DNA from 3 places in the Variovorax defluvii genome. Region 1 is predicted to be linked to each of the others. Evidence: predicted binding sites of a transcription regulator. Region 1 holds the regulator's gene; each other region holds the start of a gene.

Region 1 (9,554 bases):
TGTCGCCCTTCTCGCCGCCGCAGGGGCCGCGAGCGCCGCCGGGCCCGAGCCGATGGCCAGGCTCGTGCCGGGCCAGGGGCAGATCGCCTTCGTGACCAAGCAGATGGGCGTGCCGGTGGAGGGCGAGTTCCGGAAGTTCGATGCCCAGATCGCCTTCGACCCGAAGAAGCCCGAAGGCGGCACGGTGGCGCTGCAGATCGACATGGCCAGCGCGACGCTGGGCGTGCCGCAGACCGATGCCGAGCTGCCCAAGGCGCCATGGTTCGACACGGCGCGCTTCCCGAAGGCGAGCTTTCAGTCCAGCGCGATCAGGAGCCTCGGCGGCGGGCGCTTCGAGGTCGCCGGCCGCCTGACCCTCAAGGGCCACGCCCAGGAACTCGTGGTGCCGGTGGCGATCACGCAATCGGCGGACCGCTCGACCGCCACCGGAAGCTTTACGATCCAGCGCCTGGCCTTCAAGGTCGGCGACGGCGAATGGACCGATACCTCGATGGTCGGCGACGAAGTGCAGGTGCGCTTCAAGCTGGTCATGACCGGGCTGCGGCCCCTTTGAATTTCGCCATGCACGCATCCACTGCCATGTCCAAGTCCGCCTCGATGATCAAGCTCGTTGCCGCCGCGGCGCTCGCGGCCGCCGCATCCCTGTCCCTCGCGCAGACCGCGCCCGAGATGGCTGCCGAGCCCGCGGGCGGGCCGGTCAAGGGCGCCAGCTACGTGGTCGACCCGACCCATACCTTCGTGATGTACGAGATGGGCCACTACGGCACCACCACCAACCGCGGCCGATTCAGCACCAAGGACGGCACCATCAAGATCGACGGCAGCGGCCAGGGCGGCAAGATCGACATCACGATGGACATCAGCTCCATCAACACCGGCGTGGACCTGCTCAACCGCCACGTGCTGAGCAAGGACTTCTTCAACGTCGCGGAGTTTCCGCTGGCGCGCTTCGTGGCCGACAAGATCGACTTCAGCGGCGACAAGGTCACCGAGGTCGAAGGCGCGCTCACGCTGATGGGCAAGACCAGGCCCATCAAACTCAAGGCCAACCGCTTCGGCTGCTACATGAGCCCGCTGATCAAGCGCCAGGTCTGCGGCGGCGACTTCGAGACGACGGTGGCGCGCAGCGACTGGGGCATCACCTGGGGCATTCCCTTCGGCTTCGAGGACCGGGTGCGCCTGCTGGTGCAGGTGGAGGCGGTGAACATCACGGGCGGGAGCTGAAGGGCCTGGGCCCGACTGCGCTGGGGCGGTCGCCGTCTGCGGTCACCTCCGCCTTCAGAGCAGGCTCTCCGGCGCGAGCGGCGCGATGAGCTCCAGCATCAGCCGGTCCCACAGTGTCGAATCCGGTTCGCTGGTCAGCACCTGCTCCTCGCCGCCCTCGTCGCTCACCCATTCGATGCGCTCGGTGCCCGGCGCGAAGCGCACCCGGTAGGCGCCCTGCTGCTTGAGGACGTCGATCAGCTTGAGCACCTGCTGCGCCATCTCGCGGCTGAAGATGATCAGGCCGATCTCGGTGTTGTGCACGTCCGAGCGCGGATCGAAGTTCATCGAGCCGACGAAGAGGACCCGGCCGTCGATCACGGCCGACTTGGCGTGCAGCCGCCCGACCTGGGTGCCGAACAGGCCCAGGCGCACGCTGCGGCGGGTGCGCTGCGAGCTCAGCTCGTGAATCTCGGCACCGAGCCGGAGCATGTCGGGCCGGTAGCGCCGGTAGCCGGTGTGGACCACCGGTTCGTCGGTGGCAGCCAGGGAGTTGGTGACCACGCTGATCTTCATGCCGCGCCCGCGCACCTCGCGCATGGCCTCCAGCCCGCCCTTGCCGGGGATCAGGTAGGGCGAGACGATGGTCACGTCGGAGCGGCCGCGGCGGATCTGCTCGATCACGTTGTAGCGGACGCTGTCGACGTCCAGCAGCGGGATGCCGCCGTAGTTCGCCTGCCTTCCGATCACGCGGTCCGGCGAGTCCGCGTAGGCCTCGGCGCGCGTCCAGATGAGGTCCAGCTTGCCGGCCTTGAGGTCCTCCACGATCGGGCTGTAGCCCAGCAGGTCGTTGGGCGCCAAAGGTCGCGGCGCGGGCGTGGTGGCGGGGCCCGTGAGCTCCTCGAAGCGGCGCTGCCGCTGCTCGCGCGGCACGGCGGTGGCGACCACCGTCTCGATGGGCCGCACGTGCTCGCTGTTCCAGTACTGGTCGAACAGGCTGGCCAGGCGCGGGATCAAAGCGCCGGCCACGAAGGTGTCGAGGTCGATGAAGTTGGCGCCGGCCGTCTGCCTGAAGTACTCGTTGCCTATGTTGCGCCCGCCGGCCACCGCCATCGCGCCGTCGGCGATGAAGAGCTTGTTGTGCATGCGCCGGTTGACGCGGGTGAAGTCGAACAGCGACGCGGAGAAGCGCCCGAGCATGCTGCCGCGGCCGGCCGGGAAGGGATTGAAGAGGCGCAGCTCCAGGTTGGGCGTGGCGGCCAGCGCGAGCAGGAGTTCGTCCTCGCCCGAGGTGTAGAGGTCGTCCATCAAGAGGCGCACGCGCACGCCTCGCAGGGCGGCATCGCGCAGGGTGCGCAGGAAGTAGCGGCCCGTCTCGTCGTTGTAGATCTGGTAGTACTGCACGTCCAGCGTGCGCTGCGCCCGGCGCGCCAGCTCCAGGCGCGTGTGGAGCGCGAAGTCGCCGCCGGGCATCAGGCGGAAGCCGCTGAGGTCGGGGTCGGGCTGCGAGGACTGCGCGATGCGGCCCAAGGGCGTGTCGGCGGACGCCGGCAAGGCCTTGGAAGGCGTGCGCTCGAACTCGGCGGGCAGCGTGGCGCAGCCGCCGGCGAAGAAGAGCACCGACATCAGGGCCAGGCCCAGACGCATCCACTGCAGCCACGGACCTGGACGGGCCCCCATCGCTACAGAGCCTTGCGCAGGTTGGCGGGCGCGATGCGCAGCGCCTCGCGGTACTTGGCCACGGTGCGGCGCGCGCACTCGATGCCCTGCTCCTTCAGCATCTCGGAGACCTGGCTGTCGGACAGCGGCTTCCTGGCATCCTCGGCACTGACGAACTGCTTGATCAGCGCCCGCACCGCGGTGCTGGAGGCATTGCCGCCGGTCTCGGTGCCCAGGGCCGAGCCGAAGAAGTACTTGAGCTCGACGGTGCCATAGGGCGTGGCCATGTACTTGGCGGTGGTCACGCGGCTGATGGTGGATTCGTGCAGGCCCAGCTCGTCGGCGATCTCGCGCAGCACCAGCGGCCGCATGGCCAGCTCGCCGTGGACGAAGTAGTTCTTCTGCCGCTCCACGATGGCGTTGGAGACGCGCAGGATGGTGTCGAAGCGTTGCTGGATGTTCTTGATGAACCAGCGCGCCTCCTGCAGCCGCTGCGACAGCGCCTGGCTGCCCTCGCCCTTGTGCGACTTCAGCGCGCCGGCGTAGATGTCGTGCACGCGCAGCCGCGGCATGACCTCCGGGTTGAGCGAGACACGGAACTTCACGTTGCTGCCCTGGCCCACGCGGGTGACGATCACATCCGGGACGATCACGTTGCGCTCCACATCGACGAAGCGGCGTCCGGGCTTGGGCTCGAGCCGGGCGATGAGCTGCAGGGCGGCGCGCACTTCTTCCTCGTTGCTGCGCGTGAGGGTGGCCAGGCGCTTGAAGTCACGCTTGGCGAGCAGTTCCATCGGCTGCTTGCAGATGGCCAGGGCGGTGCGGCGCACCTGAGCCTCTTCTTCGGTCTCGTCCTCGTCCTGCAGCGCGCGCAGCTGGATCGTGAGGCACTCCGCCAGGCTGCGCGCGCCGACGCCGGCCGGCTCCAGGCTCTGCAGCAGGCCCAGCGCAACCTGGAAGTGGTGCACCAGCTGGTCGAACTGGTCGTTGTCGTCGCCGGCCAGGCCCGAGGCCAGGGCCGGGAGGGAGTCTTCCAGGTAGCCGTCATCGTTGAGCGACTCGATCAGGAAGCGCAGCGCGGCGCGGTCGTTCTCTTCGAGGCGCAAGGCCAGCGCCTGGCGGTGCAGGAAGGACTGCAGCGACTCGTGGCTGCTGGCCAGCTCGGTGGCATCGGGGCGCTCGTCGTCACCCTGGCTGCCGCTGTTGCGCGCGGGGGCGTCGCCCCCCCACTCGCTGTCGTCCGGCGCAAAGTCGACGGTGCCGTCGCCGTCCCAGCCGGGTTCGCTGTCGGGTCCCTCGGCGGCAGGCGCGGGCTCGCCTTCGCCGGCCGCGGCGGCGCTTTCCGCCACCGAAGAAACCGCGCCGGGCGTGAACTCGGCCTCGGCCTCGGCCTCGAACTGGCGGTCGTCCTCGCGCACCGGGACGTCGGCAACCTCCAGGCCGAATTCTTCGCGCGGCGCCTCGTCGATGGTGCGTTCGAGGAAAGGGTTTTCGTCGAGCATCTGCTCGACTTCCTGGCTCAGTTCGAGCGTGGAGAGCTGCAGCAGCCGGATCGACTGCTGCAGCTGGGGCGTGAGCGCGAGGTGCTGCGAAACGCGCAGCGAGAGCCCTTGCTTCATGGCGGCGACCTCTACATCCGGAAATGCTCGCCCAGGTAGACGCGCCGTACCTCGGCGTTGTCGACGATCTCCGATGGCGTGCCTTGTGCCAGCACATGCCCGTCGCTGATGATGAAGGCGTGATCGCAGATGCCCAGCGTCTCGCGCACGTTGTGGTCGGTGATGAGCACGCCGATGCCGCGCTCCTTCAGGAAATTGATGATCCGCTGGATCTCGATCACGGCGATGGGGTCGATGCCGGCAAAGGGCTCGTCCAGCAGGATGAAGCGCGGCTGCGTGGCCAGCGCCCGCGCGATCTCGACGCGGCGGCGCTCGCCGCCCGACAGCGCCAGCGCCGGCGAGTCGCGCAGATGGTCCACGCGCAGGTCGTGCAGCAGCTCGCTCAGGCGCTCCTCGATGCGCGCCTTGGCCAGCGGGCGGGGCCGGCCGTCGCCGTTGGGCTCGCGCTGCAATTCGAGCACGGCGCGCACGTTCTCCTCGACCGTGAGCTTGCGGAAGATCGAGGCCTCCTGCGGGAGATAGCTCAGGCCCATGCGCGAGCGGCGGTGGATGGGCATGTGGGCGATAGGCTCGCCGTCGATGCTGATCTCGCCGGCGTCGGCGCGCACCAGCCCGACGATCATGTAGAAGGAGGTGGTCTTGCCGGCACCGTTGGGGCCCAGCAGGCCGACCACTTCGCCCTTGTCGACGGCCAGGGAGACGTCTTTGACCACCTTGCGGCTGCCGTAGCTCTTCTGCAGGCCGCGCGCCTCCAGGCGGCTGCCGGACGCGGCGGTGTCGCCCTTGACCATGGCCACGTCCTGCCTCACTGCCGCGCTTCCCCGCCGAGGGTGGTGCTCGAGCGCAGGCCCGGGCCGGAAGCCGGCGTCGACGGGCTTGCCGGCGTCGCGGGCGCCGCGGCAGGCGGGGCCGCCGATTTGGGCGTCAGGATCGCACGCACCCGCCCGCCCGCCGGCGCCGCCACGCCCGCATTGGGCGGCAGCGAGGAGCCGTTGACGCTGAAAGTGTCGTTGCTCTGGTCGTACACGATCAGCGAACCGCTGCTCTCGTCGTTGACGGTGGCGCCGTAGAGGCGGCGCATGACGGCGCGGCGGATGAACTTCACGTTGTCGGCGCGGCTGTCGTACTCGATGACTTCCGACTCGCCCTCGATCCACTCGTCGGTGCCGGCGTCGCGCTTCTGCTTGTAGTAGGCCAGCTTGCCGGGCGCGGCGGTGACCACGCCGTACTGGTAGCCCTCCGGATCCTGCCGCACATCGATGCGGGCACCGCGGATGATGATCGTGCCCTTGGTCACCACCACATTGCCCGTGAAGACGCTGGTCTGCTTGAGGTCGTCGTAGCGCATGGCGTCGGCCTCGATGTTCATCGGCTTGGTGCGGTCCGCCTTCTCGGCCTGGGCCAGGGGCGCCAGGGCGGCCAGCGCCAGAACCAATGCGAAGGCACGGGCCCGGCGCGGGGAAATCGTGATGAATGGTAACGAAGTCATAAAGGCACGAAACTTGCTCGCGGATTGTATGCGGGCTCATGGAGCCGGACTTCGGTGCCCGGACGAAAAAGCCCGCCGAGGCGGGCTTGGGGGGCATGGGCGAGGGAGGCGGTGCCTCAGGCGCTCTTGCGCGCTTCGCCGACCAGGTAGTCGGTGATCTGAAGTGCTCGCTCCATGCTGCGCGCCATCTCGCCGTCCACGTACCAGCGCCCGGCAATGCCCAGCGAGGGCACGCCGGCCACCTGGTAGGCATCCTGCAGTTGCTTGGCGCGCTGGATCTTGCTGGCGACGCTGAAGGACTTGTACTGCTCGGTGAACTTGTCCTTGTCCAGGCCGTTGGCCGCGGCCCAATCGATGATCTGCTGATCGCCCGAGAGGTTCTGGCGCTGCTGGTGGATGGCGTTGAACACGCGGCGCTGGTATTCGTCCACCTTGCCCATGGCTTCGAGCGCGTAGTACAGCTTCTGCTGCGGCTGGAAGCTGGCCTGGAAGGCGACCGGCACGCGCCGGAAGGCCACATGCGCCGGCAGCTTGCGGGCCCAGCCCTCGAGCGTGGGCTCGAAGGCATTGCAGTGCGGGCAGCTGTACCAGAAGAACTCGATCACCTCGACCTTGCCGGCCGGTGCGTCGACCGGCGCGCGCTTGTCGAGCACCGCGTAGTCGCTGCCGGCCTTGGGCGCCTGGCCCTGGGCCTGCGCCGGGGAGATGAGGGGAAGCAGGCCCAGCGAGGTGGCTGCCAGCGAAAAGTCACGACGTTTCATGCGAATGGTTCTCCTGTGCGGCTGACAGAGCCGGTGCGCGGGCCGGAGTTCCCGGCGGGCGCGTGGACAAAGAGGTGGAAACTCAGCGCTGCACCCGCACCAGGGCGGATTCGAGGCCGTTGCCGTCCAGCCGCTCCTTGAGGCGGTCGGCGTCTTCCTTCTTGTTGAACGGGCCTGAACGGACCCGGAACACGGTGCGGCCGGCCTGCTCGCGCTCGGTGATGCGCGCCTCGACGCCCATCAGGGAGAGCTTGGCACGTTGCGCCTCCGCGTCCTCGGGGCTGCGGAAGGCGCCGGCCTGCACGAAGTACATGAAGGGGTCGCTGCTGCTGGGCGCCGCGGCGGCGGTCTGGGTGCCGCTGCCGCCGGCACGGGCGCGGGCCAGATCGCCGATCGGGTCGCTGGACGGCGGAAGCGCATTGGCCTCGGCCGGCACCGGCGGGCGGGTGGCCCGCTGCTGCGCCTGCCCCGGCGGCGGTTGCACCACCACGGGCGCCGGCGCGGTCTGCGGCACGACCGGCGCCGCGGCCGAGGGCTGCGCCGGCGCGGCGGGCGCGGGTGGTGGCTCCGGCGGCCGCACGGGAGCGGCCTTGCCGGCCAGCGGCGCGTTGGGGTTCCAGTCGCGGTTCTTGCGCGCCTCGGCTTCGTCCTGTTCGGGCCCGCCGCGCTGCGTCTTGGTCATGAAGGGGATGGGCACCTTGGTCACGTAGACCGCGATGCCCAGCGCCACGCCCAGGCCCAGCACCAGCCCGATGATCAGGCCGATGACGATGTTGCCGCGTTGTCGTCTTGGAGTCATGGTGAGGGTAGCAATCACATCTTGCGCGGCGCACTCACGCCGAGAATCGCGAGGCCATTGTGCAGCACCTGGGCGGTGGCGGCGACCAGCGCGAGGCGGGCCTTCTTCACGGACTCGTCGTCCACCAAAATACGCTCCGCATCGTAGTAGCTGTGGTAGGCCGAAGCCAGCTCACGCAAGTAGAAGGTGACGTCGTGCGGCGCGAAGTCCTTGGCGGCGCCGGCCAGCATGTCGGGGTACCTCGCCAGCATCAAGAGCAGCGGCTGGGCCGCGGGGCTGGCGAGCGGCGACAGGTCCGCCTGCGTCAGCGAGGCCGCGTCCCCACCCCACGCTGCCAGCACGGAGCAGATGCGGGCGTGCGCGTACTGCACGTAGTAGACCGGGTTGTCGTTGTTCTGCGCCAGGGCCAGGTCGACGTCGAAGGTGTACTCGGTGTCGGGCTTGCGGCTGAGCAGGAAGAAGCGGACCGCGTCGGTGCTGGTCCACTCGATCAGGTCGCGCAAGGTGACGTAGCTGCCGGCGCGCTTGCTGATCTTGACCTCCTCGCCGCCGCGCATCACCCGCACCATGGTGTGGAGCACGTAGTCCGGATAGCCGGCGGGAATGCCCTCGCCGGCGGCCTGCAGGCCGGCGCGCACGCGGGCGATGGTGCCGTGGTGATCGGTGCCCTGGATGTTCACCACCTTGTGGAAGCCGCGCTCCCACTTGGCGATGTGATAGGCGACGTCGGGCACGAAGTAGGTGTAGCTGCCGTCGCTCTTGCGCATGACGCGGTCCTTGTCGTCGCCGTAGTCGGTCGACCTGAGCCACAAGGCGCCGTCCTGCTCGTAGGTCTTGCCGGCCGCGATCAGCTTGTTGACCGTGGCTTCGACCCGGCCGCTGGTGTAGAGGCTGGACTCCAGGTAGTAGTTGTCGAAGCGCACCTGGAAGGCCTTGAGATCCAGGTCCTGCTCGTGACGCAGGTACGCCACGGCGAACTGGCGGATCGAATCGAGGTCGTCCACGTCGCCGCTGGCGGTGTATTCGCGATCGTCCGAGCGCACGGTCTTCTTCGCCTTGAAGTCTTCGGCGATGTCGGCGATGTACTCGCCGTTGTAGGCCTGCTCGGGCCATTGCGGATCGCCGGGCTTGAAGCCCTTGGCGCGCAGCTGGGTGCTGGTGGCCAGGGTCTGGATCTGCACGCCGGCGTCGTTGTAGTAGAACTCGCGCCATACCTGCGCGCCCTGCGAGGCGAGCAGGTTGCAGATGGCATCGCCCAGCGCCGCCTGGCGGCCATGGCCCACGTGCAGCGGGCCGGTGGGGTTGGCCGAGACGAACTCGACCAGCACGCGCTCCCCGGTGCCGGCCTCGCGGCCGAATGCCTCGCCGGCGGCCAGCACCTCGCGCACCACCTGCTGCTTGGCAGCGTCCTTGAGGCGGATGTTGAGGAAGCCGGGGCCGGCGATCTCGACGGCGTCGACCCATTGCCGAAAGGCGGGTGTGGCACGCAGCGCGGCGCTGATGTCCTCGGCCAGCTCGCGCGGCTTGCGCGAGAGCGGCTTGGCGAGCTGCATGGCGGCCGTGCAGGCCAGGTCGCCATGGGCCGCGACCTTGGGCGATTCGAAGGCCGCCTTGGCACCAGCGCCGGGTGAAAGGGTGTCGAGCGTGCTCGCGAGCGCTGCGAGCAGCTCATGTTTGACCAATAGCATCGCGGGATTTTACCGGGGGCAAACCCTCCCTTCCTCCGGTCGCGGTCATCCACCGGTCAGTGGCCGCCGTTAGCATGGGCGGCCCCTGCAGGGGCTTCCGCCACAACCGACCTAGAGGAAACCACACCATGAAGAAGCTTCTCTCCCTGACTGCCATGGCTGCCTGTCTTTGCGTCGGCGCCGCGCATGCGCAGGACAAGGCCCCTACGGCCCAGCAAAGCAAGATGTCCATGTGCAACAAGGAGGCCGGCGACAAGAAGGGCGACGAGCGCAAGGCATTCATGAAATCCTGCCTCTCGGCCAAGCCGGTGACGCAGCAGGACAAGATGAAGACCT
Region 2 (9,554 bases), on a different contig from region 1:
TCACTTACCGCGAAGACGCGCAGCAGCACCGAGCGCGGCGTGATGTGGCCGGGGCCCATGTCCTGCGTCCAGGTCGGCATCTGCGAAATCGGCAGGTAGCCCTGCACGGTGTATTCCTCGCCTTCGCGCACGATGCGGCCGGCCCATTCGTCCAGCTCGCGGCGGCCCATGCGGCTGCCGAGCACGGTCTCGAAGCTGGCATGGCCGTCCGCGCCGTTGTAGGTGGGCTTGATCGCGCAGCCGGCGAGCTGCGGCAGCACGGCCTCCATGGCGGCGCGCTCGCCGCACCACCAGGTGGGCAGGGCCGGCAGCAGCAGCTTCTCGCCGAGCAGGCGGCGCGACAGCGCGGGCAGGAAGCCCAGCAGCGCCGCCGATTCGAGCCAGGCCGAGCCGGGCATGTTGGCCACCAGCACGTTGCCGGCCCGCACGGCCTGCAGCAGGCCCGGCACGCCGAGCGTGGAGTCGGGGCGCAGTTCCAGCGGGTCGAGGAACTGGTCGTCCAGCCGTTTGATCAGGCCGTGCACGGGGCGCAGGCCTTGCAGGGTCTTGAGGTAGAGGCGCTGGTCGCGCACCGTGAGGTCGTTGCCCTCGACCAGCGTGATGCCCAGGTAGCGTGCCAGGTAGGCGTGCTCGAAGTAGGTCTCGTTGTAGGGGCCGGGCGTGAGCAGCACCACGTGCGGCGGCTGGCCGGCCGGGCACATGTGCTGCAGGCCTTCCATCATCGCGGCGTAGGTGGCGGCGAGGCGCTGCACCCGCAGCGACTCGAAGGCCTGCGGAAACTGGCGGGCGATGGCGAGGCGGTTCTCCAGCAGGTAGCCCAGGCCCGACGGAGCCTGCGTGCGCTGCGACAGCACCCACCAGTTGCCGTCGGGTCCGCGCGCGAGGTCGAACGCGGCGATGTGCAGCCAGGTGTCGCCCGGCGGCCGCACGCCGTGCATGGCGCGCAGATAGCCCGGGTTGCCGCGCACCAGGGCCGGCGGCAGCAGGCCCTCGGCGACCATCTGCCGCGGGCCGTAGGCGTCGGCCATCAGCTGGTTGAGCAGGTGCACCCGCTGCAGGACGCCGGCCTCGATCTGCGCCCAGCTCTCGGGCGGGACGATCAGCGGAAAGAGGTCGAGCGACCAGGGCCGCTGCGGGCTGTCGGCATCGGCATACACGTTGTAGGTGACGCCGTTGTCGCGGATCTGGCGCTGCAGGCTGACGGCGCGGCGCGGCAGGTCGGCGAAGCCGTCGGTGCCGAGTTGCTCGAAGAAGCCGGCCCAGTGCGGCGCCAGGGGTGCGCGTTCGTTGGCGGCGGCCTCGTCGCTTGCGGCATCGGCCGGCGCGGGCGCCGGCATGGCGGCGTCGTGCAGCGGCGCCGGCTGCGAAGGTACGCCCAGCCGCGGCACGCCCGACGGCGCCGGGGTGGCGATGCCGCGCAGCTCGTCAAAGTGCCCCGGCGCGGCCGGAGGCGCCAGCGACGAGGCCAGCGCGGCAGGCGATTCCAGCGCCTGTGCGTCGAAGAGGGATTCGTTCAAGGAGTCCACGTTGCGCTGATTGTCACACTGGAGTCGGCGAGTGTCCGCCGCCTGCATGAACCTGAGCGCTCAAGATTCGTGCCTGGCTCGAATCAGGCGCCTGACCAGCAGGCGCAGGGCGCCCGCTGTCACTCAATTCGCTCCGACCGACGCGCGTTTTGCCTCAGGCCGTGTTTGGCGGCGGTTCACCAGCCCTTGCCAGGGTTCCCACGTGTCCAAGAAGTCCCGGAAGCTGGCTTCTGTTGCGTATTGCATCGCCTGCCGCCAAGCTGTCTTCGCGACTGCGGCAACCTCGGGCGTCACGTCTTCTGCGAGCGGCAAGCCTTGCTGACCGCCGTTCAGCAAAGTGTGCATCAACGCCTTGTCGAAAACCGCTAGGAGCTCGGACTGCTGCAGGAGGTTGAAATGGGGCGACTCGCTTTCCCAGGCTTGGGCAGCTTCTCCTGCCAGCAAGCGGTATCGGTGTACGCAGTGGGCATAAGTGAGCGCATCCGCCAGCAGCGGGCCGTCGTCCAGCGCGCCTGAGCGAATGCGGCATTCCATGTAGGCGACGTACAGTTGTTTCGCCTGGCTGGTGCTGCGAAGTCGATGGTCGGGCAGCTTGCTTGCAAAGGCCAGCATTGGTGAGAGGATGGCTGGATCTTCACGCATGGCGAGCAGAACGATCGACAGAGGAAATTCCACCTCTTTCCGAGTGGGTTCCCCCTCGCTGATGACACGCTCGATCAGCTTGCACAGGGCCTGTGCTCCCGCTGTGTTCACTGCCGCCTGCCAATGTGGCGTGAACTGGAGTTCGTTGAACGCATGGGTGAGCCTTTTTCCCAGAGGTGTGGGGTCGGCTGGTTCAGGCGCCCCCTGCAGCGTGGCTAGCAACTGCAGGGCCGCTTCCATCTTCTGGTTCAGTTCAAATGCATCCTTGCGATATTGCGCGATTTCTTCTTCAAGCGCCGCATGTCGCTGCAAGGCAATCGCAAGATCGGTCTCGAGCGGACGGGAGGAGTTGCACGAACTCGGAGTCGCGGGCTGAGTCGAGTCGGGCTGAAGATCGGGCTCATCGGATCTGAACGGGCTCAGGGTCCAGGCTTCCTCCTCGTTGGCGATCAAGGGTTGATTGGATGCGAGTCTGATCTCCAGACGATCTAGGATTTGTCGAACCGTTTCAACTTCGTCGTCGGAAACCTTGCGGTCGGGCAATACGATGTAGACGTTGGCGCCCTTCGGTACGTTCTCCGTCAGCAAGTCGGCCAAACTGGCAGGTTGCTCGTCCAGATCGTTCTTGTCGCCTGCCTCGATGGCGCAGAAATTCCATGCCAAGCCATGGGCTTGGTCCTTCCAATTCGCGAGCAGCTCGGTGCACATGTGGTTGGAGCCGCCTGCCGTGACAACGACGACGGTGGGGCGCCCTTTGTCGATTTTCTCCGAGCTCGGAAGCAGCTTGGAAAAACGCCTCGCTGGCGCGTTGTTTGATTCGCGCGGAGTGATGGGGGGTGAGCGCGGCGGGGATGAGCCGTTGGCTCTTGGGGTGGTCATTCGTCGGTTCTCCCGTGACGATGCAGAGGTGGTTGGAATTGTTCTGTGTGTGCCAACCGTGACGTTCGCACCTGGCTTGCGTAACGCCTCGCGCCGATTTGGTTCCGCGGCTCGTCGCGATAGCCGCAGTCGTCTTGCCTCCCATGGCTCGAGCCACCTCGTCCGGAAGTTGGATTGACGACGTCTATCTTCTGCGCAAATCGAGCGTGAACGGAAACTCCCGACTCCCCGCGATCTCGATGTTGGCCGGCGGCGTGCGCAGCAGCCCCGGCGTGTGGCCCATGCGCGAGAAGCGTGACAGGCGCCGGCTCTCGGCCTCGTAGGCGTTGACGGGGAAGGTCTCGTAGTTGCGCCCGCCCGGGTGCGAGACGAAGTACTGGCAGCCGCCGAGCGAGCGCTTCATCCAGGTGTCGACGATGTCGAAGGTGAGCGGTGCGTGCACGCCGATGCCCGGATGAAGGGCCGAAGGCGGGTTCCAGGCCTTGTAGCGCACGCCGGCCACGTATTCGCCCGCGGTGCCGGTGGGCTGCAGCGGCAGCATCTGGCCGTTGCAGGTGACGGCGTAGCGGCTTTCGTTGAGGCCGGTGACGCGCACCTCGATGCGCTCGAGCGAGGAGTCGACGTAGCGCACCGTGCCGCCGGGCGCGCCTTCCTCGCCCATCACGTGCCAGGGCTCCAGCGCGTTGCGCAGCGACAGCTCCACGCCCATGGCCTGCACCTGGCCGACCAGCGGGAAGCGGAACTCGAAGTGCGGCGCGAACCAGGCCGGGTCGAAGGCGAAGCCGGCCTGGCGCATCTCGCTGATCACGTCCTCGAAGTCCATTTTCACGAAGGTGGGCAGCAGGAAGCGGTCGTGCAGCTCGGTGCCCCAGCGCGTGACCGGCGCGCGGTACGGTGCGTCCCAGAAGCGCGCGACCAGGGCGCGCAGCAGCAGCTGCTGCGCGATGCTCATGCGCGCATGCGGCGGCATCTCGAAGGCGCGCAGTTCCAGCAGGCCCAGGCGGCCGGTGGCGGAGTCGGGCGAGTACAGCTTGTCGATGCAGAACTCGCTGCGGTGCGTATTGCCGGTGACGTCGATCAGAATGTTTCGCAGCGTGCGGTCCAACAGCCAGGGCGGCATCTCGTCGCCGTGGATCTCGCGGTTGCGCGCGATCTGGGCCAGGGCGATCTCCAGCTCGTAGACCTGGTCGTTGCGCGCCTCGTCGACGCGCGGCGCCTGGCTGGTCGGTCCGATGAAGAGGCCGGAGAACAGGTAGCTCAGCGAGGGATGGTTGTGCCAGTACAGGATCAGGCTGGCCAGCAGCTCGGGCCGTCGCAGGAAGGGGCTGTCGCCGGGCGTGGCGCCGCCCAGCACGAAGTGGTTGCCGCCGCCGGTGCCGGTGTGGCGGCCGTCGGTCATGAATTTCTCGGCCGACAGGCGGGTCTGGAAGGCCGCCTCGTAGAGGAACTCGGTGTGGGCCACCAGCTCGCGCCAGTTGTGGGCGGGGTGGATGTTGACCTCGATCACGCCCGGGTCGGGCGTGACCTGCAGCAGCTTCAGGCGCGGGTCGCGCGGCGGCGGGTAGCCCTCGATCACGAGGCGCAGGCCCAGTTCCTCGGCCGTGGCCTCGACCGCGGCGAGCAGGTCGAGGTAGTCCTCCAGCCGGCTCAGCGGCGGCATGAAGACGTAAAGCAGGCCCGAGGCGCTGCCCACCTTCTCGGCCGCGGGGCCGTTGGCACGCCGCGGGTCGCGCACCTCCACGCACAGCGCGGTGCGCGTGACCCAGTGGGCCGATTCGCCGCGCTTCGGATAGTGCACCGTGGAGGATTCGATCGATGCCTGGGCTCGCGCAGCCGCGGCGTTGCCGTGGGCGGCCTGGAAGCGCAGCGCGGCCGGGGCCTGCTGGGGCGTGCCGAAGGCGTAGGGCACGTCGCCGAGCTCGCCCCCGGCGCCGAAAGCACCGGGTGCACCCGGCACACCGGGCCCGCCCGCGTAGCGCGCGCGCAGGATCGTGGCCGCGGGCAGCGGCGCCAGTGGCGCGCTCGGGTCGCGCTCGACCAGGTAGGGGTAGTCGCCCTTGCTGGCCCAGGGCTGCGAATCCAGCGGCAGGCGGTAGCCCATGGGCGAATCGCCGGGCACCAGGTAGAGCCGGTCGTCGCGCAGGAACCAGGGGCCGGTCTTCCAGCCGGGGCCGGCCAGCGCCGGCGCGTCGGTGCGCGCACCGGTGGCTTCGAGCGGCAGCACGTAGCCGATCACCGCATCGAGCTGCTGCGTGAACACGCGGCGCAGGCGGGCGCGCTCGAGCTCGTCGTCCAGCTTGGAGTCGAAGGGGTCCACGTTCACCGGAAGGCGGCGCTCGCGCCAGAGGTAGTAGTAGACGTCCTCGTAGCCGGGCTGCACGAAGCGGTCGGTCAGGCCCAGCCGACGCGCCAGGGTGCGGGTGAAGCGCTCGGCGTCTTCGCTGGTGTAGTGGGTGGGATGGCGCTCGTCGGCGAAGAGCGTGGGGTCGTGCCACACGGGCTGCCCGTCGGCGCGCCAGTAGATCGACAGCGCCCAGCGCGGCAACTGCTCGCCCGGGTACCACTTGCCCTGCCCGAAATGCAGGAAGCCGCCCTGGCCATACTGCTCGCGCAGCCGGTGCACCAGCTCGGTCGCGTAGCCCCGCTTGGTGGGGCCCAGGGCATCGGTGTTCCACTCGGGCGCGTCGCGGTCGGTGGTGGCGACGTAGGTGGGCTCGCCGCCCATGGTCAGGCGCACGTCACCGGCGTCCAGGCGCGCGTCCACCGCCTCGCCGAGGGCCAGCACCTCGGCCCATTGCTCGTCGGTGTAGGGCCGGGTCACGCGCGGCGATTCGTGGATGCGCGTGATCGTCATCTCGTGGCCGAAGTCGACCTCGGCCATGTCCACCGCGCCTTCGATGGGCGCCGCGCTGGACGGGGTGGGCGTGCAGGCCAGCGGGATGTGGCCCTCGCCGGCCAGCAGGCCCGAGGTGGCGTCGAGGCCGATCCAGCCGGCGCCGGGCAGGTAGACCTCGCACCAGGCGTGCAGGTCGGTGAAATCGACCGTGGTGCCGCTGGGGCCGTCCAGCGCTTTCACGTCGGGCGTGAGCTGGATCAGGTAGCCCGAGACGAAGCGCGCCGCCAGCCCGCAATGGCGCAGCAGCTGCACCAGCAGCCAGCCCGAGTCTCGGCAGGAGCCGGAGGCGTTGGCCAGGGTCTGCTCGGGCGTCTGCACGCCGGGCTCCATGCGGATCAGGTAGTTGACGTCCTGGTGGACCTGCTGGTTGATGTCGACCAGGAAGTCGATGGTGCGCCGCGTGCCGCGGTCGATCTTGTCGAGGTAGGCGGCCACCAGCGGCGTGGCGGGCTCGGCCACGAGGTAGGGGGCGAGTTCCTGCGCCTGCGATTCGGAATACTTGAAGGGGAAGTTCTCGGCCTGCGGCTCGAGGAAGAAGTCGAAGGGGTTGTAGACCGCCATCTCGACCACGAGGTCGACCGTGACCTTGAACTCGCGCGTCTTCTCCGGGAAGACCAGGCGCGCGAGGTAGTTGGCGAACGGGTCCTGCTGCCAGTTGATGAAGTGCTGCTCGGGCTCGACCCGCAGCGAATACGAAATGAGCTTGCTGCGGCAATGGGGCGCGGGCCGCAGGCGGACCACCTGAGGGCCCAGCTGCACGGGCCGGTCGTACTTGTAGTGCGTGACGTGGTGGAGCGCGGCGTGGATGGACATTTTTTCGTGTTGATCGAAAGAGGCCTCGGGACGAGACGCATACTAGTCCACTGGTTTAGCAATTAGCGCGCCATTCGAATGCGCGAGGGAGTGATTGCGGCATGACGACAGGGAGCGTTTCGTGACGCCCGGTGCGCCGGGGCGCGGGCTGGGCTTCTTTGCCCTGATGGCGGGTTCGGTCGCGGGGGCGGCGTTGCACTTGCAGCAGGCGGCGCTGTGGGAGCGGGCGGCGTATGTCGGCCTGCTGGCGGGGGGCTTGAGCGGTGCCTGGCTGCTGCGGTGGCTGAGGCGGCTGCGGTGGGCCGGCCAGGGGCGATGGCCGACGCTGTGGCTGCTGCTGCTCCTGGCGGCGGGTGCGCTCGCCGGTGCCGGTCTCGCGGGTTGGCGTGCCTCGGTGGACGCGGCCGATGCGCTGGACCCGGCCCTCGAAGGGCGGGACCTTCAAGTGGTGGGCGTGGTCGCGCAGATGCCCCAGCGCAGCGAGGGCGGCGTGCGATTTCTCTTCGACGTGGCCTCGGCCCGGTGGGTCGGCGAAGGGGCCGGGCCGCCGCCGCGCGTGCCCGCGCGCATCGCCCTGGGCTGGTATGCGGACAACACCGGGCTTTGGGGCCGCGCGCCCGAGCAGCCTCTGCAGCCCGAGGCGGCCGAGGCGCCGGGCCCCGTCCATGCCGGCGAACGCTGGCGCCTGCAAGTGCGCCTCAAGGCGCCGCACGGCAATCTGAATCCCCACGGCTTCGACCTGGAACTGTGGCTCTGGGAGCAGGGCGTGCAGGCCAGCGGCTACGTGCGCACGGGCGCCGGCGACGCGCGCCCGCAGCGCGAGGGCCAGGGCCAGAGCTGGCGCCACCCGGTCGAGCGGGCGCGCGAGGCGGTGCGCGACGCGGTCTTCGAACGCGTGCCCGATCAGCGGCAGGCCGGCGTCATCGCCGCGCTGGTGACCGGCGACCAGAACGCCATCGAAAGGGCCGACTGGGACATGTTCCGCGCCACCGGCGTCGCCCACCTGATGTCGATCTCAGGGTTGCACATCACCATGTTCGCCTGGCTGGCCGGGGCGCTGGTCGGCGCGGCCTGGCGCCGCAGCGCGCGCCTGATGCTGTGGCGGCCGGCACCCCATGCGGCACTGGTCGGCGGGGTGGTGCTGGCGGCGCTCTATGCGCTCTTCAGCGGATGGGGGCTGCCGGCGCAGCGCACGGTCTGGATGCTGGCCACCGTGGCGCTGCTGCGGCTCACCGGGCGGCAGTGGCCCTGGCCCTTCGTCTGGCTCTGCACCGGGGCGGTGGTAGTGGCCTTCGATCCCTGGGGGCTGCTGCAGCCGGGCTTCTGGCTCAGCTTCGTGGCGGTGGGCGTGCTGTTCGCGGCGGGGTCGCCGGACGAGCCCGGGACCGGCGCGGTGGCGCGCCTTTGCCGGCTGTGGCGCGAGCAATGGACGGTGACGCTGGCGCTGGCGCCGCTGGGCTTGCTGCTGTTCCAGCAGTTGTCGCTGGTGGGGTTGGTGGCCAACATGCTCGCCATTCCCTGGGTGACGCTGGTGATCACGCCGCTCGCGATGCTCGGCGGTGCCGTGCCGCCGCTGTGGGACGTGGCCGCGCGGGCGGTGCAGGGGCTGGCCTGGCTGCTGGAGTGGCTGGCCGCCTTGCCGCTCGCGACGCTGTCGTCGCCGGCCCCGGCACTGTGGGCCGCCGTCGCAGGCGTGGTGGGCGGCGCGCTGCTGGCCATGCGCCTGCCCTGGTCGCTGCGTGTGCAGGGGGTGCCGCTGCTCTTGCCGGCCTTGCTGTGGCAGGTGCCGCGCCCTGCCGTGGGCGAGTTCGAGCTGCTGGCCGCGGACGTGGGGCAGGGCAATGCGGTGCTGGTGCGCACCGCGCGCCACGGCCTGTTGTACGATGCCGGCCCGCGCTACAGCCTGGAAAGCGACGCCGGCCAGCGGGTGCTGGTGCCGCTGCTGCGGGCGCTGGACGAGCGGGTCGACACGGTGGTCCTGAGCCATCGCGACAGCGACCACACCGGTGGCGCGCCGGCCGTGCTGGCCATGCAGCCCGCCGCGGCATTGCGCAGTTCGATCGAGGCCGGACATCCGCTGCAGCAGTCGCGGCCGGTGCAGCGCTGCCTGGCCGGCCAGTCCTGGACCTGGGATGGCGTGCGATTCGAGATCCTGCATCCGCAGGTGGACGACTACTCGACCTTCACCCGGCCCAACGCGGTGTCCTGCGTGCTGCGCATCGGCAACGGCCACAGCACGGCCATCCTGACCGGGGACATCGAGCGCCTGCAGGAACTCGCCCTGGTCGCCCGCACCCCGGAACTGAAGGCCGATCTGCTGCTGGTGCCGCACCATGGGAGCAAGACCTCGTCGAGCCCGGCACTGCTCGATGCCGTGCGCCCGCGCATCGCGCTGGTCCAGGCCGGCTACCGCAACCGCTTCGGGCACCCGGCCGCGGAGGTGACGGCGCGCTATGCGGAGCGGGGCATCGACGTCATCGACTCCGCGCGCTGCGGCGCGGCCCACTGGTCCAGCATGTGGCCCGAGACGGTACGCTGCGAGCGGCAGGAAGCCCGGCGCTACTGGCACCATCGGCTGCCCTGAAACCGGCAATATCGGGTAAGCGCTGCAAGGTGACTGGCCTTGAACTTGCTAAGCTTCGTCCAAGGAGATTGGATCGTCCCATGCACAAATTCGACGAGATGTACGAGCAGCTGCCCTACCACGGCGCGGCGGTCCGCAACCACTACAAGCGCTACGAGCAGTGGCTCGCCAAGCAGCCCGTCGAAATGATGCGCTCGCGGCGCGAGGAGGCGGA
Region 3 (9,554 bases), on a different contig from region 1:
CTGGACGCCTTCTGCCTGCAGTGCCTTGACCAGCACCTCGGCGCCCATGAGTTCCTGTGTTTGACTGCCAGTGACGGCTGCTGCGGAAGCAAGTTCCGCCTTGGACATTTCCATGATCAACCTTTGCGTTTTTTCGGGAACGAAAAACCTTCGGTGCTTCTTCGCCAGCTCTTGTGAAGCCGCGTCGAAACTTGAGGCCAAAGCCATGGGCGGACTTGTCGAACCGCCGGACCGTGACCCGTTTGCCTTTTGACTTGCAGGGCGGATTATGACATCGGAAGCGCGCCGCGCCGCCATCGAAGGCACTTGAAACGGGCGGCAGGCATAATCCGCGGCGAAAAAATCAGCCCGTCCCCGAGACACTTTTCCACACGGCGCGCCGCTTGCGCCGGATCCCGCTTGGCCACTGAACAAGAACTTTCCGACTTCCTGAAGGGCGCCGAGCGGCGGGCTTTCAAGCGCACGGTCTACCACGTGCGGGACGAGGAGGCGGCCCTCGACATCGTGCAGGACAGCATGATGAAGCTGGCCGAACACTACGGCGACAAGCCGCCCAACGAACTACCGCTGCTGTTCCAGCGCATCCTCTCGAACTGCACCCTGGACTGGTTCCGCCGGCAGAAGACCCGTCGGGCGCTTTTTTCCAACATGAGCGACATCGAGGCGTCCGGGGAAGACGGCGAATTCGACCTGCTCGAGCATTTCACGGCCGAGTCCGATACCCGCGAAAGCGAAAGCGCCGAAGACAGCACACGGCGCACCCAGATTTTTCACGAGATCGAGGAACAAATCGCCGCCCTTCCGACTCGTCAACGCGAGGCGTTTTTGCTGCGTTACTGGGAAGAAATGGACGTCGCCGAGACGGCTGCCGCAATGGGCTGTTCCGAGGGCAGCGTCAAGACCCACTGTTCGCGCGCCGTGCATGCCCTGAGCAAGGCACTCAAGGCCAAGGGAATTTCGCTATGAACTCAACGCTTTCGACCACCTCCGCCGCGATCGAGGAGCGGTTCGCCCGCCGGGCGGCTGCGCGGCTGACGCAGGGCACCCAGGACCTGCCGCATGACATCGCCGAGCGCCTTCGCGCTGCCCGTGAACAGGCGCTGGCGCGCCGCAAGGTGGTGCGGGTGCTGCAGAGCGCACCCGCCGTGCTGCAAAACGGCAACACAGCGGCGCTGAGCGGCTGGTGGACCCGCATCGGCTCCGTGATCCCCCTGATCGCGCTGGTGGCGGGCCTGCTGGTGATCAGCGCTCTGCAGGAAGACAACCGGGCCACCGAGCTGGCGGAAGTCGACGCCGCGCTGCTCACCGACGACCTTCCGCCTGCGGCCTACACGGATCCGGGCTTCGTCCAGTTTCTGAAGGCCGAGAGCGCTTCACAACGCTGATCTTCCGTCCGCTCCGCATGCCGCCACCTTTCCAATTCAGCGCCAACGCGCCGCCCTCCTACGTGCTGCGCCTCCGTCCGGCAGTGACAGGCGTGGGCGTGGCCGTGGTGTTGGCGCTGGCAGCAGCGACGTCCATGCCGGCGGACGCGCAGACCCGCAGCGCAGACCCGGCCGCATCGAGGCCGGTGGCGAAGCCGGTCGCCTCCAGACCGCTATGGCGCGACCTGAGTGCCCGGCAGCAACGTGCCCTCCTGCCGCTCGCCCCCCATTGGGATGCACTGACCGAACCTCACAAGCGCAAGTGGCTGGCGCTGTCGCGCAACTTTGCCTCGATGTCCCCGGACGAGCAGCAAGTCCTTCACAGCCGCATGACGGAGTGGGCCCAACTGAGCAATCAGGAGCGAAGCCGGGCCCGATTGAACTTCGCCGAGGTCAAGCAGGTGCCGGCCGACGAGCGGAAGGCGAAATGGGAGGCTTACCAGGCCCTCAGCGAGGAAGAAAAGCGCGAGCTGGCTGCGCGCGCGAAGCCCCGGCCCGGCGCTGCCGCAACGATTCGCCCGGTCCCGGCGCAGAAACTCGTCCCGCTGCCGGCTCTGACAGCGGATGGGGGCCACACCCCGCGGATCCAATTGGCGCCACCCACACCCACCCCGGCGGTCATCCGCCTGCCGGCGGCGGTTCCCGTCGCAGCACCGGCCGCGCCCGCCCCCTCCGCAGCCCCCGTCACGGCAGAGGCCCAGGTTCCTGCACCCTCTGCTGCCGCCGACCCCTCCGTACGCAGTTCCGACCAGCCCAGCGTCGCACCGTGATACAAGCTGCCGATGGCATCCCGTTCCCCCGACAGCGCCGGCGCCCGCGCCACCGTGCTGCCTGACTCCTCTGTCCCTGCCGCTCCCATCACCCTCGTCGCACCCGGCCTGTGGCGGCGCATGGCCTGCTGGCTCTACGAAGGCATGCTGCTGTTCGCGGTGGTCTTCGTGGCAGGCTGGCTATTCAGCACCTTGGGCCAGATGCGCGACGCGATGGATTCCCGCCGGCACTTGCTGCAGGCTTTTCTCTTCGTTGTGTTCGGCGTCTATTTCGTCTGGTTCTGGTCGAAGGGGCAGACCCTGGCCATGAAGACCTGGGGCCTGCGGGTGGTCGACCGCTTCGGCCGGCCGGTGAGCCAGGGCCGCGCGCTGCTGCGTTACCTGCTGTCCTGGATCTGGTTCCTGCCGCCGCTGGCCGGCATCGCGCCCTTCAAGCTCGCCGGCGGCGAATCCGCGGTGCTCATCATCGGCTGGGTGATCGTCTGGGCGCTGCTGTCGCGCTTCCATCCCGAGCGCCAGTTCTGGCACGACGCCTGGGCGGGCACCCGCCTGATCGCCTCCAAGCCACTCAGCCGTCGATGAGTACCGTCCACGACCCCGTCAACCCCCAGAAGGCCCGGCGCGGCCTGGCCCGCGTCTGGCATGCAGCCCTGATCTCCCTGGATGGCTTCCGCGCCGCCTGGCGCGAGACCGCGTTCCGCCAGGAGGCGCTATGCGCCATCGTCATGCTACCGGCCTCCCTCTGGGTGGGGCGCAGCTGGGTCGAGGTGGCATTCTTGATGGCGATGGTCGTGCTGGTGATGATCGTCGAGCTCATCAACACCGCCATCGAGGCCACCATCAACCGGATTGGCCCGGAATGGCATCCCCTTTCCAAGAGCGCCAAGGACCTGGGCAGCGCCGCCGTGCTGAGCTCTCTGCTCCTGTGCTGCGGCGTCTGGACCGCTGCCCTGTGGCACCGCTTCGCCGGATGAGCATGCCAGCCGCCTGTCATTCGATGGCGGCATGATCGCGGTATGACTCCAACTTTTTCGATTTGCGTTTATTGCGGCTCCCGCACGGGCGAGCGGCCCGAATTCTCCGCCGCCGCCCAGGGGGTGGGCCGATGGATCGGCGAGCGCGGCGGCCAGCTCGTCTACGGTGGCGGCCGCACCGGCCTCATGGGCACGGTCGCCGAGGCCACCCGCCTGTCAGGCGGGCGCGTGGTCGGCATCATTCCGAAGGCCCTGGTCGACAAGGAGCTGGCCAATCCGCTGTGCGACGAGCTGCACGTGGTCGACACCATGCACGAGCGCAAGGCCATGATGGGCGAACGCGCCGACGCCTTCGTCGCCTTGCCGGGCGGCATCGGCACCTTCGAGGAGCTCTTCGAGATCTGGACCTGGCGCCAGCTCGGCTACCACGACAAGCCCGTAGGCATACTCGACACGGGGGGCTACTACGCGGGACTGCTGGACTTCCTCGCCCACAGCGTGCGCGAGGGCTTCATGGGAGAGTGGCAGATGGGCCTGATCCGCGCGGGGAAAGACGTGGAGCCCCTGCTGGCTTCGCTGATGGAGGAAGCCGGCCGCCACCCACGCGGCGACATGCTCGCCGAAGTGCTCTGAGCCGGCCTCAGACGGCCTGTTCGTCTTCTTCGCCGGTGCGAATGCGCACCACGCGTTCGACGTTGGTCACGAAGATCTTGCCGTCGCCAATCTTGCCGGTACGCGCGGCACCGACGATGGCGTCAACGCAGCGATCGACGTCGGCCTCGTTGACGACCACCTCGACTTTCATCTTTGGCAGGAAATCGACCACGTATTCGGCGCCGCGGTAGAGCTCCGTATGCCCCTTCTGCCGGCCGAAGCCCTTGACCTCCGTGACGGTAAGCCCGGTGACGCCAACCTCGGCCAGCGCTTCGCGCACGTCGTCGAGCTTGAACGGTTTGACGATGGCGGTGATTTGCTTCATACGGTCTTTCTTCCGGCGGTGTCGTTGAACTGGCTGATAGGGTAGCGCGAACCGGCAGACGCAGAGCCGGTGCACCCGAAGTCCACGATGTGAATCCCGTCCAGCATGTTGCGTGCCAGGCTCGCGGCGGGAACGATTATGTCATTCGCCTTGCCAGACAATGGCTTGGCCGACCCGTCCCGGCGCACCAGCGCGAGGGCTGATACCCTCGGCGCTCCATGCGCTCAGGCTCCTCCTCTCCCGGGCTCTTCGCCTCCTTCCTGCCTTGGCTTCATAACCAAGCCTACGTGCTGCTCGTATTCACCACGCTGATCTGGGGCGCGAACGCGGTGGCGGCCCGGCTCGCGGTGGGCGAGGTGTCGCCCATGATGCTGACCTTCGCACGCTGGGGCGTCTGCTGTCTTGCCCTGGGTCTGTGCGCGCGCCAGCAGATCGCCCTCCATTGGCGCACCCTGCTTCCCGCCTGGCGCTTCATCGCGCTGATGGGGATGCTGGGCTTCACCGGCTTCAACGCCCTGTTCTACGCTGCGGCGCATCACACGACGGCCATCAACATCGCGATCATCCAGGGCACCATTCCGGTGCTGGTGCTGGTGGGCAGCGTGTTCTTCTTTCGCACCCGCGTCGGCGGGCTGCAACTGGTCGGCGTGGCGCTGACGCTGGCCGGCATCGTGGTGGTGGCGTCGGGCGGCCATCCGGAGCGGCTGGCGCAGTTGGCCTTCAACGTCGGTGACGTCTGGATGATCGTCGCGTCCCTGCTCTATGCCGCCTACGCGCTGGGCCTGCGCCGCCGGCCCGAGGTGCCGGCCATCGTCTTCTTCGCGGCGACCGCGGCTATCGCCTGCCTGACTTCGGCACCGCTTCTGATGGCGGAGATCGCCATGGGCGACTTCTTCATGCCCAGCGCGAAGGGCTGGGCGCTGGTCCTGTTCGTCGGGCTGCTGCCCTCCTTCGTTTCGCAGATCACCTTCATCCACGCGGTCGGCCTGATCGGGCCGGCGCGCGCCGGCGTCTTCCTCAACCTGGTGCCGATTTTCGGCCCGTTGCTGGCGGTGCTGGTGCTCGGCGAGGCGCTGTCGCTATACCACGCGGTGGCCCTGGCTCTGGTGCTGGGCGGGATCTACATCGCCGAAACCATGGCCCCGCGCGGCCGCTGAAGAGATCTTCTTGAGCGCCTCCGTCATCCGCATCCACGGCAGCATTTCCGAGATCGACGCGGCCGCTTGGGACGGCCTGCTGGCCGTCCAGTCCGCGCCGTCCCCCTTCATGCGCCACGCCTATCTGCAGGCGCTCGAACAAAGCGACAGTGCCGCGCCCGACACCGGCTGGGGGCCGCGCTTCCTGACGCTGTGGGGCGGGCAAGCCTTGCTCGCCGCCTGTCCGGTGTACCTCAAAGCCCATTCCTACGGCGAGTACGTGTTCGATTGGGCCTGGGCCAATGCCTACCAGCAGCACGGGCTGACCTACTACCCGAAGGCCGTGGTGGCCGTGCCTTTCACCCCGGTGCCAGGCACCCGCCTGCTCGCACGCGACGCCGACAGCCGCTCGCTGCTCCTGCAGGCGCTGATCGCCTGGTGCAAGGAAGAGGCGCTCTCGTCGCTGCACCTGCTGTTCGGCGCCGACGAGGACATCGCCGCCTGCGCGGATGCCGGCCTGATGCTTCGGCACACCGTGCAGTTCCACTGGCAGAACGCGCAATGGAAGGACTTCGACGCCTTCCTCGCCAGCCTCTCCCACGACAAGCGCAAGAAGATCCGCCAGGAACGCCGCAAGGTGCATTACGCAGGTGTGCGCTTCCGCTGGTCTCGCGGCGCCGACATCGCCGAGGTCGACTGGGATTTCTTCTACCGCTGTTACGCCCGCACCTACCGTGAGCACGGCAACCCGCCCTACCTCAGGCCCGAGTTCTTCAGCCGCATGGCGCATGACATGCCCGAGGCCTGGCTGCTCTTCGTGGCGGAGCGCGGTGGCAAGCCCATGGCCAGCAGCCTGATCGCCTTGTCCGCCGATGCCTCGGTCGCCTACGGCCGCTACTGGGGCGCGCTGGAGCGCGTGGACTGCCTGCACTTCGAGGCCTGTTACTACCAGCCCCTGGCCTGGTGCATAGAGCAAGGCGTGCAGCGCTTCGAAGGCGGCGCCCAGGGCGAACACAAGATGGCCCGGGCCCTGATGCCGGTCAGGACGACCAGCGCTCACTGGATGGCCCATCCCGCCTTTGCCGACGCGGTGGAGCGCTTTCTCGAGCGCGAGGACGAGGGCATCGACAGTTACCTCGACCACCTGGAGGGGCGCAGCCCCTTCCGTCATCCCGGCTGAATGTTCAACTGCACGCCACAGGTCCGCCGCTCTTTGAGATGCAGCGTGGACCCGGTCGCGCGCGCGGCTTAGTTCAATTCGCGTTCGCCTCCGCCCGCCGATCCGCCATCGAGGCCGCATTCACCACGCGCTGGTCGTCGTTGAGGGTGACCACGAACACCATCGCCGAATTGGGCGGCTGAACCCAGCGCCACTCCCATTCGGTCTGGTTCTTCAACGGATAGGGCGTGCGCCGCGCCGGCTTGCCCAGCAGTTTGCGCAGATCTTCCATGGCCATGCCGGGCCGGACCTTCGCGAAGTTCTCCGGCGTGAGCACCTGGCGCAGCGCGGCCATCTTGCCGTCGGGGCCGATGGTGATCATGTAGTTCTTCTGGCCCTCCGGCTGACGGTTGTACTCGAACACCTGGCCGGCGGGCGAGTCCCAGACGTTTTCCGGCTCGCCGAATCGCGCGCGCACATCGGCCTCGGTGGAGACGCCCTCCTCCAGTTCGCCGATGCGCTTCGGATCACACGCGGACAGCGCGAGCGCCGCGGCCAGTGCTGCCGCGGCAGTGCGGCGCCAGACTCCTGCTTTTCTTCCGGATTTCAATGGCCCCCCTGGGTGTCAATTCAAGGCCCCAGTCTATGCGCTCAGTTCTGAGCGAAACAGTACAGGAGGCCACCGCCGCCCGTGGTCTTGAGCGCGTCGAGCCCGCATCCCCGCGTGGCATGGGAAGAATTCCATGACTTCGCCGGCGCGCTGTCGTCGAGTCCCGTGCGGTCGTGGTGGCCCACGATGGCCGAGCCCTCGCCGCTCTTGGTCCAGTTGCCGCACGTGTTGTCCTTGCCGTCGCTGATGGCGCGGCCGTCCGGCGTGGAGCCTGTCAGGACGTCGTGAAGGTTCACCGGGTCGCCACGGCCGCTGATGATCGTGCCCTTCTCGGTCAGCGCGGTCTGCTTGGTCAGCTTGTTGTTGGCGCTGTGCAAGTCGTCGACGCTGCCGGCGACCTGCTCGCCCTTGGCGTTGACCCAGGGCCCCTTGCCGATGCGGTCACGCGCATTCACCGCGGGGCTGCCGGCCACGGCGCTGCTGCTGAGGTAGGCGCGCCAGGTCTTGCCACCGGCGCCGACGTTCGAGGCCAGCGTCTGGCAATAGCGGTCAGCGCCGGCGAGCCCGCCGAAATCGGCTCCCTTCCCCGGGTTCGTGCTGGTCAGGAAGAAACTCATCTTGTTCTGCGACGAACCGGTCATGCTGCCGCAGGCGGCCAGAGCGGCCACGGCTGCAGCGGCGGAGACGAGATACAACGAATAACGGCGCATGGGCATGTCCTTTCTTGTCTGTTTCGTGGGCCCCTACGCTAGCGCGGCGGAGCTTCACCAACAAGAAGGAATCCACGGGTGCCAGGATGCAGAATGCGGCGCCGGTAAAATTCCGCCCCAAAAGGTCCCAGCAGCCATGTCCCTCTTCGCCCGCCCCCACTACACCTCCGAAATCACCAACTTCATCGAAGAGATGAAACAGAAGAAGCCGACGCTCGAAGCCGAGCAGCGCGCCGGCCGCGGCCTGCTGTGGGACAAGCACCTGGACCGCAGCGCCCAGGAAGAGTACCGCCAGGCACGGGTGCAGCAGCAAGCCTACGTCTACCAGACCAAAGTGAAATAAGTGCCGATCCGGCCCGTCACGAGCCATCGGGACACCGCCAAGGTCGAAGCGGCCGGCACCGCCGATCCCGACATCGTCGTGGACGAGGACGCGCCGCCGATCGGGCCCATGCCCGAGGTGATCGACCAGGTCGCCCTCGCCCGGCTCTACGGCGAGCCGCTGTTCGCGCTGCCGAACGACCTGTACATCCCGCCCGAGGCGCTGCAGGTCTTCCTGGAGGCCTTCGAAGGGCCGCTGGACCTGCTGCTTTACCTGATCCGCAAGCAGAACTTCAACATCCTGGACATCCCGATGGCGGGCTTGACGCGGCAGTACCTCGCCTATGTCGACCAGGTGCGCCAGACCAACCTCGAGCTCGCGGCGGAATACCTGCTCATGGCCGCGATGCTGATCGAGATCAAGTCGCGCATGTTGCTGCCGCCCAAGAAGTCGGCCGACGGCGAGGAGGTCGAGGACCCGCGCGCCGAGCTGGTGCGCCGCCTGCTCGAGTACGAGCAGGCCAAGCTGCAGGCCGCGGCCCTCAGCAACCTGCCGCAGGCCGGGCGTGACTTTCACAAGGCGCAGGTCTACATCGAGCAGTCCCTCAAGCCACGCTTCCCCGACGTGAACGTGGTCGACCTGCGCGAAGCCTGGGCCGACATCCTCAAGCGCGCCAAGCTCGTGCAGCACCACAAGATCTCGCGCGAGGAGCTCAGCGTGCGCGAACATATGAGCATCGTGCTGCGCCAGTTGCAGGGCCGGCAGTTCGTCGAATTCGAGAAGCTGTTCGATATCGGCCGCGGCGCGCCTGTGATGGTGGTCACCTTCATCGCCATGCTGGAGCTGGCGAAGGAAACGCTGATCGAGATCACGCAGGCCGAAGCCTTCGCGCCTATTTACGTGCGGCTGGCGTACTCACCCACCTGAACTCGACCCTCCGAGCCCGTTCATTCCTTCCATGGCATTTCTCGATTTCGACGTTCTCATCGTCGGGAGCGGGCTGGCCGGCCTCAGCGCCGCGCTGCACCTGGCACCCACCCACCGCGTGGCGGTGATCACGAAGCGCTCACTGTCCGACGGCGCGAGCCAATGGGCGCAGGGCGGCATCGCCGCGGTGCTCGGCGAGGAGGACAGTCTCGAATCCCATGTGGACGACACCCTGGTCGCCGGCGCCGGCCTGTGCGACCTCGCGGCCACCCGCTTCGTGGTGGAGCACGCACCCGGCGCCATCGCCTGGCTTCGCGAGCTGGGGGTGCCCTTCTCGCTGGAGAACGGCGAGCTGCACCTCACGCGCGAGGGCGGCCACAGCCAGCGCCGCATCGTGCATGCCACCGACGCCACCGGCGCTGCCGTGCAGCACACGCTGATCGACACGGTACGCGGCACGCCGAACATCACGTTGTTCGAACAGCACACGCTGGTGGACCTGATCACCGGCCGCAAGCGGGGCCTGAAGGACCCCGCCTGCCA

The links. The regulator sigma-54, encoded in region 1, starts transcription at its own class of promoters, with help from an activator protein. The targets are predictions, from matches to a motif close to TGGCANGNAANCTGCTTT.
Region 2: a site for sigma-54 is predicted at 6,812-6,829, ahead of ABEA07_RS24255 (transglutaminase family protein). Genes of this name have one in related genera too.
Region 3: a site for sigma-54 is predicted at 4,248-4,265, ahead of ABEA07_RS11585 (P-II family nitrogen regulator). Genes of this name have one in related genera too.

The regions. Positions count from the first base shown of each region.
Region 1 covers NZ_BAABGJ010000073.1:31,658-41,211, forward strand. The annotation lists gene ABEA07_RS19915 (YceI family protein) at 1-553, shown strand, start outside; gene ABEA07_RS19920 (YceI family protein) at 598-1,224, shown strand; gene ABEA07_RS19925 (phospholipase D family protein) at 1,279-2,883, opposite strand; gene ABEA07_RS19930 (RNA polymerase factor sigma-54) at 2,886-4,481, opposite strand; gene lptB (LPS export ABC transporter ATP-binding protein) at 4,493-5,272, opposite strand; gene lptA (lipopolysaccharide transport periplasmic protein LptA) at 5,287-5,970, opposite strand; gene ABEA07_RS19945 (thiol:disulfide interchange protein DsbA/DsbL) at 6,087-6,731, opposite strand; gene ABEA07_RS19950 (SPOR domain-containing protein) at 6,814-7,530, opposite strand; gene argS (arginine--tRNA ligase) at 7,545-9,218, opposite strand; gene ABEA07_RS19960 (PsiF family protein) at 9,347-9,554, shown strand, end outside.
Region 2 covers NZ_BAABGJ010000080.1:290,913-300,466, reverse strand. The annotation lists gene ABEA07_RS24265 (circularly permuted type 2 ATP-grasp protein) at 1-1,574, opposite strand, end outside; gene ABEA07_RS24260 (hypothetical protein) at 1,650-3,047, opposite strand; gene ABEA07_RS24255 (transglutaminase family protein) at 3,232-6,756, opposite strand; gene ABEA07_RS24250 (DNA internalization-related competence protein ComEC/Rec2) at 6,923-9,340, shown strand; gene ABEA07_RS24245 (circularly permuted type 2 ATP-grasp protein) at 9,421-9,554, shown strand, end outside.
Region 3 covers NZ_BAABGJ010000020.1:91,580-101,133, reverse strand. The annotation lists gene ABEA07_RS11620 (acetolactate synthase 3 catalytic subunit) at 1-114, opposite strand, end outside; gene ABEA07_RS11615 (RNA polymerase sigma factor) at 400-966, shown strand; gene ABEA07_RS11610 (DUF3619 family protein) at 963-1,385, shown strand; gene ABEA07_RS11605 (DUF3106 domain-containing protein) at 1,484-2,194, shown strand; gene ABEA07_RS11600 (RDD family protein) at 2,315-2,776, shown strand; gene ABEA07_RS11595 (diacylglycerol kinase) at 2,773-3,168, shown strand; gene ABEA07_RS11590 (LOG family protein) at 3,211-3,801, shown strand; gene ABEA07_RS11585 (P-II family nitrogen regulator) at 3,809-4,147, opposite strand; gene ABEA07_RS11580 (DMT family transporter) at 4,435-5,304, shown strand; gene ABEA07_RS11575 (GNAT family N-acetyltransferase) at 5,309-6,463, shown strand; gene ABEA07_RS11570 (outer membrane protein assembly factor BamE) at 6,537-7,052, opposite strand; gene ABEA07_RS11565 (hypothetical protein) at 7,094-7,762, opposite strand; gene ABEA07_RS11560 (DUF3460 family protein) at 7,899-8,105, shown strand; gene ABEA07_RS11555 (segregation and condensation protein A) at 8,214-9,011, shown strand; gene nadB (L-aspartate oxidase) at 9,043-9,554, shown strand, end outside.